2 regions of the Mesorhizobium sp. B1-1-8 genome follow, and region 2 is predicted to be linked to the other one. Evidence: riboswitches for the same ligand, from Rfam matches in the RefSeq annotation. Region 2 holds a riboswitch; the other holds the start of a gene.
What was found. A riboswitch is a leader RNA that binds a small molecule or an ion and turns the genes downstream of it on or off. The one in region 2 is predicted to bind thiamine pyrophosphate.
Positions count from the first base shown of each region.

Region 1 (4,409 bases), 2.4 Mb from region 2:
GGCGAGACCGAATTCGGCAAGGAGCGGGGTAACGCGCTCGCGTGCCGCGCGGCGGCTCATGCCCTGCACTTCCAGCCCCAGCGCCGCATTGTCGATGACGCGCCGCCACGGCATCAGCGCGTCGCGCTGCGGCATGAAGGCGAAGGGGCGGCCATCGAGCGGCGCGCCGTCGAAAAGCATCTCGCCCTCGCCTTTTAGTCCGCCGGTCAAAAGCTGGAACAGGGTCGACTTGCCGGCGCCGGATGGGCCGAGGATGGAGACGAATTCGCTGGCGGCGACATGCAGCGAAATGCCGGCCAGCACTTCGAGCGTGCCGAAGCTTTTGCGCACGTCGCGGAGTTCTAGCCGCATCATTGCCGCGCCTCCGCCGAACGCTCCGCCTTACGGTCGCGGCCGGCTTTCTCCCAAGGCATGACGAGCCGCTGCAGCAGCACGGCAAGGCCGAACAGCGCAATGGTGAGGACCGAACTGACCGCGACGGCGGCAAGCACCAGATCGGGTCGAAAATTGTTCTTGGCGCTGAGCATATAGATGCCGAGACCCTTCGCCGCGCCGGCATATTCGGCGAAGATCGCGCCGACCACAGCATAGGTGATGGAGATCCGCAGGCCGGCGAAGAAATAGGGCAACGCCGAAGGCAGGCGCGCCAGCCGGAAGATGCGCCAGCGCCCTGCCCCCATGGCGGCAAGCATCTGGGCAATCTCCTTCTCCGTGGCCGCATAACCCTCGACCAGCGCCACCATCATCGGGAAGAAGGTCACGAGCGCCACCAGCAGGATCTTTGGCAGCAGGCCGAAGCCGAACCACAGCACCGCCAGCGGCGCGATCGCCACCAGCGGCAAGGTCTGGCTGGCGATCAGCAGCGGAAACAGCGCGCGGCGCAGCCGGGGGAGAAAATCGACCAGCGCCGAAAGGACGAAGGCAGCGATGAGTGAGCAGGCAAAGCCGGCCGATGTGGCGCGGATGGTGGGGATGGTGTTTTCGGCCAAGGCCTCGCGGTTCTGCCAGGCCTGCTCCAGCACGCGCGACGGCGCCGGCAGCATGGTCGGGGCGATGCCGCCATAGCGGGCGTAGAGCTCCCATGCGGTGAGGAGCAAGGCGAAAGCGAGGGCGGCGGGGGTGATTCTGGTGAGGGCGATGGTGACGGCCGATCTCCCCCCTCGAGGGGGAGATGTCGCCGGAGGCGACAGAGGGGGTCGCCGCGCGTGAAGCGCCGACGTCGCCTGCGGCCGCAGAGGAGGTTGGCGCTCCACGGGCTGAGACCCCCTCTGGCCTGCCCGTCCTCCGCAGCAGCTGCGCTGCAGCTGCGGAGGGTGGACCGGCCATCTCCCCCTCGAGGGGGGAGATTCGCCCGCGTCGCGGCTTTCGCCAATCGCCGAAGGCGCCTCTCTCCCTTGTTGCAAGGGATCAGTGGGGGCGTCTCCCCCACGCGATGGGTTATTATACCAAACAGCCACGACAAATCCTCGACGAATGAATGGCGCCTACGCGGCTCAAACCGCGGTCGGGCTATTCGCCGAAATCGTTATGTCGAGGGTCACATGCCCGGCGCCTGGGCCGAAGCGGCAGAAGGCTTCGTTCAGCGTGGCAAAGATCGCGCCGGCATCGCCGCGCAATTTGGTGCAGAAATGTTTCGAGCGCTCGTAGACGCCGGACTGTTTCAGGAAATCGATGCAGCCGTAGATCTCGTCCATGTGGTCGCCAGTGCCCATCACATAGAGCGAGAACTGCGCCGCCGCAGGCTGCCCGGTCGAGGGCGTCGCCTGCACGGCGCGGATTGCGGCCACCTTGCGCTCGTCGAGCGGGATCGTCGGCCCGCCGATCTCGTCGGAGCGGCAGATCGGATCGTCGGGCTCGCCGGGGCAGCCGCGCGAGATCGCCGCCGAGAGCACGCAATGCCTGCCGCTCCCGGCCGCCGCCACGAACAGGTCGCGCATGGCCGGGAACAGCACTTCCGGCGGTCCGACCAGCAAGGTCGAGATGTCGTCGGTCTCGATCCTGAGCCTGCCGCGGTAAGGATCGAGCGCGCCGAGCGCGCCAAGGATGACGCCGACGAAATCGTCGGTCATGGGATAAAGAGAAATCTGTGCGCCGGAAAACATGGCCCGCCTCGCTCCGCTGGTATTATCCAGATCAGCTTTAGGGTCCGAAGGCTTGCCGCCCCCATCTCAGCCCCGACCGTACGGAGCACCCCTGTGGATGAGCGGGTTAAAGCACTGTTCGCGGCATTGGGGAAGCGATTTTTGGAGGCATCGCGAGAAAGTGTCTGGGCCAGCGCCCTATGGTGCGACACTGGCGATTGGCGAATCTCCCTCCTTGAGGGGGAGATGGCCGGCAGGCCAGAGGGGGTCGCCGCGCGTGGAAGCGTCGACTTTCTCTTCCGCCCCAAATGGCGTCGCGTCAGGACGAAGCGACCCCCTCTGTCGCCTTCGGCGACATCTCCCCTCAAGGGGGGAGATTACTGAGCTCATCATTATAAGATTTTCACCATTTTCTTATAACACTCTTGAAATCCAATTCGATAGCGCGCAGTTATAAGAAAATTGTGGAATTCTTATAACACATGGACCACCCCGGGGAGCGCGCCATGAAAACCATCGATCTCGCCTATCGCACCCTCTATGCCGAACTGGTTCAGCGCAGCCTCGACGCTTCGTTCGAGAGCGACTTTTCAACGGCGGGCAATTTCGTCCGCGTCCCCGTCAAGGGCCGCGACTACTGGTATTTCGAGGAGACTCGCCCGGTAAAGACCAGGCGCTATGTCGGCCCGGCCGAGGACCCGGAGATCGCCAAACGGGTCGCGGCGTTCAAGCAGATCAAGGGCGACCTGAGGAGCCGCCGCAAGCTGGTCGCCACCCTTGTCCGCGACGCCGGCCTGACGGCGCCGGACATTTTCACCGGCGACGTGGTCGAGGCGCTGGAAAAGGCCGGGCTCTTCCGCCTGCGCGCGGTTCTGGTCGGCACCGTCGCCTTCCAGACCTATGCCGGGCATCTCGGTGTGCGGCTGCCCGGTGCTGCGCTGCAGACGGGCGATGCTGATTTTGCCCAGTTCCATTCGGTCTCGGCCGAGGTCGAGGACAGCCTGCCGCCGGTCATCGATGTGCTCAAGGCGGTCGATCCGACATTCCGCGAAATCCCGCACCGGACGGATGCCGGGCGCACGACGCAGTTCGAGAACGCTTCCCGCTACAAAGTCGAATTCCTCACGCCGAACCGGGGCAGCGACGACCATGCGGATCGCGCAAGCCCGATGCCGTCGCTGGGGGGTGCCTCGGCGCAGCCCTTGCGCTTCCTCGACTTTCTCATTCGCGACCCCGTCAGGACGGTGCTGTTGCACCGTTCCGGCGTGCCTGTGCTGGTGCCGGCGCCGGAACGCTACGCCGTCCACAAGCTGATCGTCGCGGCGCGCCGCGAGCGGAGCGCCGCCGCCAAGCGGGAGAAGGACCTGCACCAGGCAAGCCTGCTGGTGGAGGCGCTGCGGGAAACGCGCCGGCAGGATGATCTCGCCTTCGCCTTCGCCGAAGCCTGGGCGCGCGGCGACAGCTGGCGCGACGCGCTGCGGAAGGGATTGCATCTGCTCGGGCCCGATCGGCATGAAATGGTTGAGCTGATTCTGGGAAAAGCGCTCGATGAAGCGCACATAGATCTCGAAGGCTTTACGATGCGACTCAAATAAAAGGGAGCAATCGTCCAAATTGTACGAGCAGGCTTTGACAACTATTCGTACATAAGGTACGATTTCCCCTTCTTTGAGGGGGACGTCCTTTGAACACCGCGAACCATGCCGCCTTCGCCGACCTCTCCCGCCCGCTTCTGTCGCCATTGCCGCTCAAAGAGCGCGAACGCCTGGCCGGTGCGTGGCGCATGGCCAGCCAGGACATTGCCGACGACATCCGCTTCATCCGCCAATATCTGAAGGTGATCGCCGAAAAAGACGAGCGTCTGTCGACGGGCACGCTGGTCCACGGACGCGCCTATGTCGAAGCCTGCGCGGCCTGGCTGCCGCAGACGATGGCGCGCTATCTCAGCAACCTCAGGCTGATCAGCGAATGCGAGAGCGCGATGACCGCCGCCGGGGTTCGCTTTGCGCGCTCGAGCGACGCATGGGATGAGGCATAAAGCATGTCACGTGAAAACGGATTCACGCGACATGATTTACGTCTTTTGATCTTAAGCATGTCTTTGTCCCGAAACCCGCTGCGCACTTTCGGGAGACATGCTTTAGGCGCGGTAAGCCAGAGGTGCCTGTGCGAAGGAACGGGATAAGGGCAGCCGCCCGAAAAACACCGCCCTGGCGCCCCGTTGCAACCCTTGGGCCGCGTCCTGGAAAATGCATCGTTTCACACAATTGCCAATTGGTGGACGCAGACGGGCGGCCGGTAGTTTAATTCGCTTCAGGCGAAGGAGGG
Region 1 covers NZ_CP083956.1:4,430,941-4,435,349, forward strand. Annotated here, with positions in the region: gene FJ974_RS21690 (ABC transporter ATP-binding protein) at 1-354, opposite strand, end outside; gene FJ974_RS21695 (ABC transporter permease) at 351-1,139, opposite strand; gene FJ974_RS21700 (YkoF family thiamine/hydroxymethylpyrimidine-binding protein) at 1,494-2,102, opposite strand; TPP riboswitch at 2,093-2,205, opposite strand; gene FJ974_RS21705 (GSU2403 family nucleotidyltransferase fold protein) at 2,588-3,676, shown strand; gene FJ974_RS21710 (hypothetical protein) at 3,766-4,119, shown strand.
Region 1: it holds a riboswitch for thiamine pyrophosphate, as region 2 does, so the genes downstream of both, FJ974_RS21700 (YkoF family thiamine/hydroxymethylpyrimidine-binding protein) here and thiB (thiamine ABC transporter substrate binding subunit) in region 2, are expected to answer to the same signal.

Region 2 (4,409 bases):
ACGACGATCGGCGGCACCACGAGCACGAAACCGGCGCCGGTATCCGTGGCATGTTCGAGCAACGATGTGGTGCCGGCACGCCGCCGCAAGGCAAGCGCGCGCCGGGCCGCGATCAGCGCCAGCGACAACATCACGGCAACCAGCGCCGAGAGAAAGGCGAGCCCGGCGCTGGTGAGCGTTGCCCGCCGTACGGCTTCTTCGCCGGCCAGCCGGCCAAGATCGGCCTCCAATCCTGCCGCCACCGTCGCCGCCATCGGTCCGGCGACGAACAGCAGGGCAAGCGCGATCAGGCCGGCGTTCAGTGCGGTTTCAAGCCTGCCCGCCGCGAGATAGCGGCGCGGCGCCACCGGCAGATTGGCATCGCCGACCGTATTGGCGCCAAGCCGCGTCAGGGCAATGACCACGATAAGGGTGAGAACGACCTGCAGAAGCGTCAGTGCCACGGCCCGCGCGGGATCGAAATCGAAGCGCAGCGACTGGTAGATTGCGACTTCCAGCGTCGTGGCCGCCGGCCCGCCGCCCAGCGTCAGCACGATGGTGAAGGAGGTGATGCAGAGCATGAAAATCAGCCCGGCGACCCCCGGCAGGGCCGCGCGCAGCGCCGGCCATTCGATCAGGCGGAATGAAGGCGCCGCCCCCATGCCAAGCTGGCTCGCCAGCCGCCACTGGTCGGTCGGCACTGTACCCAGCGCTTCAAGAAACAGCCGCGTCGCCAGAGGCAAGTTGAAGAAGACATGGGCGGTCAGGATGCCGGACAGGCCGTAGATGCCGGGCCATTCCCCACTGCCGAGACGGCCAAGAATGCCGGCGAAATAACCGGCACGGCCATAAAGCGCCAAGACGCCGAGGGCGGCGACGATTGCCGGCAAGGCCAGCGGCACGGTGAAGAGCTGCAGAATCAGGCCGCGCCCGGGAAAGCCTGGATGCCTGGACAGAGCCCGTGCCACCAGCAGCGCCGGGCCAACTGACAACAGCGTCGATAACAGCGCCTGCCACAGCGTGAAGCGTGCGACGCGGACGAGATAGCTGTCGAAGGCGGCGACAGCGCCGGACAGGTCGTGCACGCCTTCGAGGATGAGCCCGGCGAAGGCGCCGCCGATCAGCAAGGCGATTGCCGCGAGGGCGACGATGCCGGCGGGGATGCGGGAGTCAGGGCGCGGCGCGGACTGCACGCTGCACCACTTGGATTTGAGCTAGCGAACGCCGCGTTCCTTCGCGCCCCCCTCTGTCCTCCGCAGCAACTGCGGAGGACGGGCAGGACAGAGGGGGGCGCCGTAGAGCGATCATCTTGCGCGAATAGCAATCCTACCTGCTCATCACCGCCAGCCATTCATCCATCCATGCCTTGCGGTTGGCCGCAACCTCCTCGGGGCTGAACAGCAAGGTTTTGCTCGGCTTTACCAGTTTGTCGAAGGCCGGATTGAGCGGCTTGTCGGTCTTGCCGGCCGGGAACATCCAGTTGGTCTCGGGAATGATGTCCTGGAATTTCGGCCCGGTCATGAAGGCGATGAAATTTTGCGCCAGCGGGTTCTTCGCGCCCGTGGTGGTGATGCCGGCGACCTCGATCTGCAGATACTCGCCCTCGTCGAAGGACGCCGCCTGGTAGCGCTGGGTGTTTTCGGCGACCATGTGGTAGGCCGGCGAGGTGGTGTAGGACAACACCATCGGCGCTTCGCCCTTGGTGAACAGGCCATAGGCCTCGCTCCAGCCCGGCGTCACGGTAAGCACTTTCGGCTTGAGCTTGGCCCAGGCCTCCGGCGCCTTGTCGCCATAGACCGATTTCACCCACAAGAGCAGGCCGAGGCCCGGTGTCGAGGTGCGCGGATCCTGGATGACGATCTTGTCGGACGCACTGCCCTCGACCAGTTCCTTCAGGCTTTTCGGCGGGTTTTTCAGCTTTTCGGTGTCGTAGACGACAGCGAAATAGCCGTAGTCGAAGGGCACGAAGGTATCGTCGCTCCAACTGCCCGGCACGTTGATGCCGGACACCGCGCCATGCGGCACGAACAGGCCGCTCGCCTTGGCGTCGGCGGTGAGATTGGTGTCGAGGCCGAGCACGACATCGGCCTTGGTGCCCGCGCCCTCCAGCTTGACGCGATTGAGCAGCGCGACGCCGTCGGCGACCGAGACGAAGTCGAGATCGCAGCCGCATTCGGCCTCGAATTCCTTCTTCACCGCGGGTCCTGGACCCCAATCGGCGGTGAAGCTTTCATAGGTGTAGACGGTGAGCTTGTCCTTCGCGGCGGCGGGCGCAGCCCCCGCCAGAAGCGACAGGCCCAAGGCCAGGATCAGATGGGACAAAAATCCGCGCATCGGCGCCTCCTTCGTTCACGTTGAAAGGAATTGAGGCGTCGGATGGTCCGAAACGTCTAATCCCTCCGCCGGTACAAACCGGATCAGGTTCAGCGGGTTGGCCTCTTGCCTCTCAGCCGGTTCGCGAAGTCAGCGTCCGGCACCCCGTTAGAGCGGCTTGAGACATAGGCCCGGCCCGAGCGGCGCGCAAGCGGAAGTTTGCCGGACATCCAATCGGCCCGGCTTCCGTTTCATCGGCCGGACTGGTAAGGGCGACGCGACATGAGCACATTCACCATCCTGCTTGGCGGCGAACTCATCCGCACGCCTCGGCTCGAGCGCCAGATCGAAGGCTCGCGCGTCATCGCCGCCGATGCCGGCATCGGCCATGCCCGCATGCTGGGCCTGATCCCGGAGCTCTGGGTCGGCGATTTCGACTCGGTGCCGGCGAACCTGCCGGACGGCCTCGCTTCCGTGCCGCGAAAGACATTCCCAGCCGAGAAGGACAAGACGGACGGCGAACTCGCAATCGCCGAGGCGCTCGAACGCGGCGCCACCAGCCTGGTGCTGGCCGGCGCCTTTGGCGGCAAGCGCGCCGACCATGCCTTTCTGCACCTGGCGCTTGGGCTTCGGCTGGCGGAGGCCGGCACGACGGTGCTGTTGACCAGCGGCGCGCAGGAAGGTGTTCCCATCCTGCTGGGAAAAGCCCGCTTCGACTATGCCGACGGCACGCTGTTTTCGGTGCTCGGCTTTTCCGACCTCGCCGGCCTGACGGTCTCCGGCGCCAAATGGCCGCTCGACAATGTCGGGGTGGCGTTCGGCTCGTCGCTGACTATATCAAACGAAGTCAAAGGGCGGCTGGAGATCGCGCTGGAGCGCGGCCGGGCGCTGCTCCTGGCGCATCCCTATCCTCTGCCTGAAAGCTGACATGGCCCCGCCTCTTCTCAATCTCGACGGGATAAAGCTGACTTTCGGCGGCACGCCGCTGCTCGACGGCGCCGAACTCAGCGCTTCGGCCGGTGAGAAGATCGCGCTGGTCGGCCGCAACGGTTCGGGCAAGTCAACGCTGCTCAAGATCGCCGCCGGGCTGATCGAGCCGCAGGACGGCGAGGTCTTCCGCCAGCCTTCGGCGACCGTCCGCTACCTGCCGCAGATGCCCGACATGGATGGCTTTGCGACCGTGCGCGCCTATGTCGAGGCCGGTCTGGGTCCGGCAGACGACCCGCATCGCGCCACCTATCTGATGGAGCATCTCGGCCTTTCCGGCGAAGAGCGGCCCGACGACCTTTCCGGCGGCGAGGCGCGCCGCGCCGCCCTTGCCCGCGTCATGGCGCCCGAGCCCGACATTCTGCTGCTCGATGAGCCGACTAACCATCTCGATTTGTCGGTCATCGAATGGCTGGAAGAGGAACTTGCCCGCACCTCCTCGGCGGTGATCCTGATCTCGCACGACCGCCGTTTTCTCGAGCGCGTCTCGCGCGCCACCGTATGGCTCGACCGTGGCCGGACGCGGCGGCTGGACAAGGGTTTTGCGCATTTCGAGGAATGGCGCGACCAGGTGCTCGAGGACGAAGAGCGCGAGCAGCACAAGCTCGGCCGCCAGATCGTGCGCGAGGAGCATTGGCTGCGCTACGGCGTGACGGCGCGGCGCAAGCGCAACATGCGTCGCCTCGGCGAGTTGCAGGCCATGCGCCAGCGCCACCGCAGCCATCGCGGCGCCGAGGGTACTGCCACCATGGTGGCCAGCGACGCCGCCGAATCCGGCAAGTTGGTGATCGAGGCGAAAAACATCGACAAGAGTTTTGGCGACCTCACCGTGGTCAAGGGATTTTCAACCCGCATTCAGCGCGGCGACCGCGTCGGCCTGGTCGGCCCGAACGGCGCCGGCAAGACGACGTTGTTGAAGATGCTGACCGGCGAGTTGGCGCCGGATGCCGGCTCGGTACGGCTCGGCGTCAATCTGGAAATTGCGACCCTCGACCAGAAGCGCGAGGCGGTCGACCCGCAGGAGACGCTGGCGCACTACCTCACCGACGGGCGCGGCGAGAACCTCGTCGTCAATGGCGAGCAGCGCCATGTCGTCTCCTACATGAAGGATTTCCTGTTCAAGCCGGAAC
Region 2 covers NZ_CP083956.1:1,186,663-1,191,071, reverse strand. Annotated here, with positions in the region: gene thiP (thiamine/thiamine pyrophosphate ABC transporter permease) at 1-1,172, opposite strand, end outside; gene thiB (thiamine ABC transporter substrate binding subunit) at 1,306-2,313, opposite strand; TPP riboswitch at 2,357-2,470, opposite strand; gene FJ974_RS05845 (thiamine diphosphokinase) at 2,575-3,219, shown strand; gene FJ974_RS05840 (ABC-F family ATP-binding cassette domain-containing protein) at 3,221-4,409, shown strand, end outside.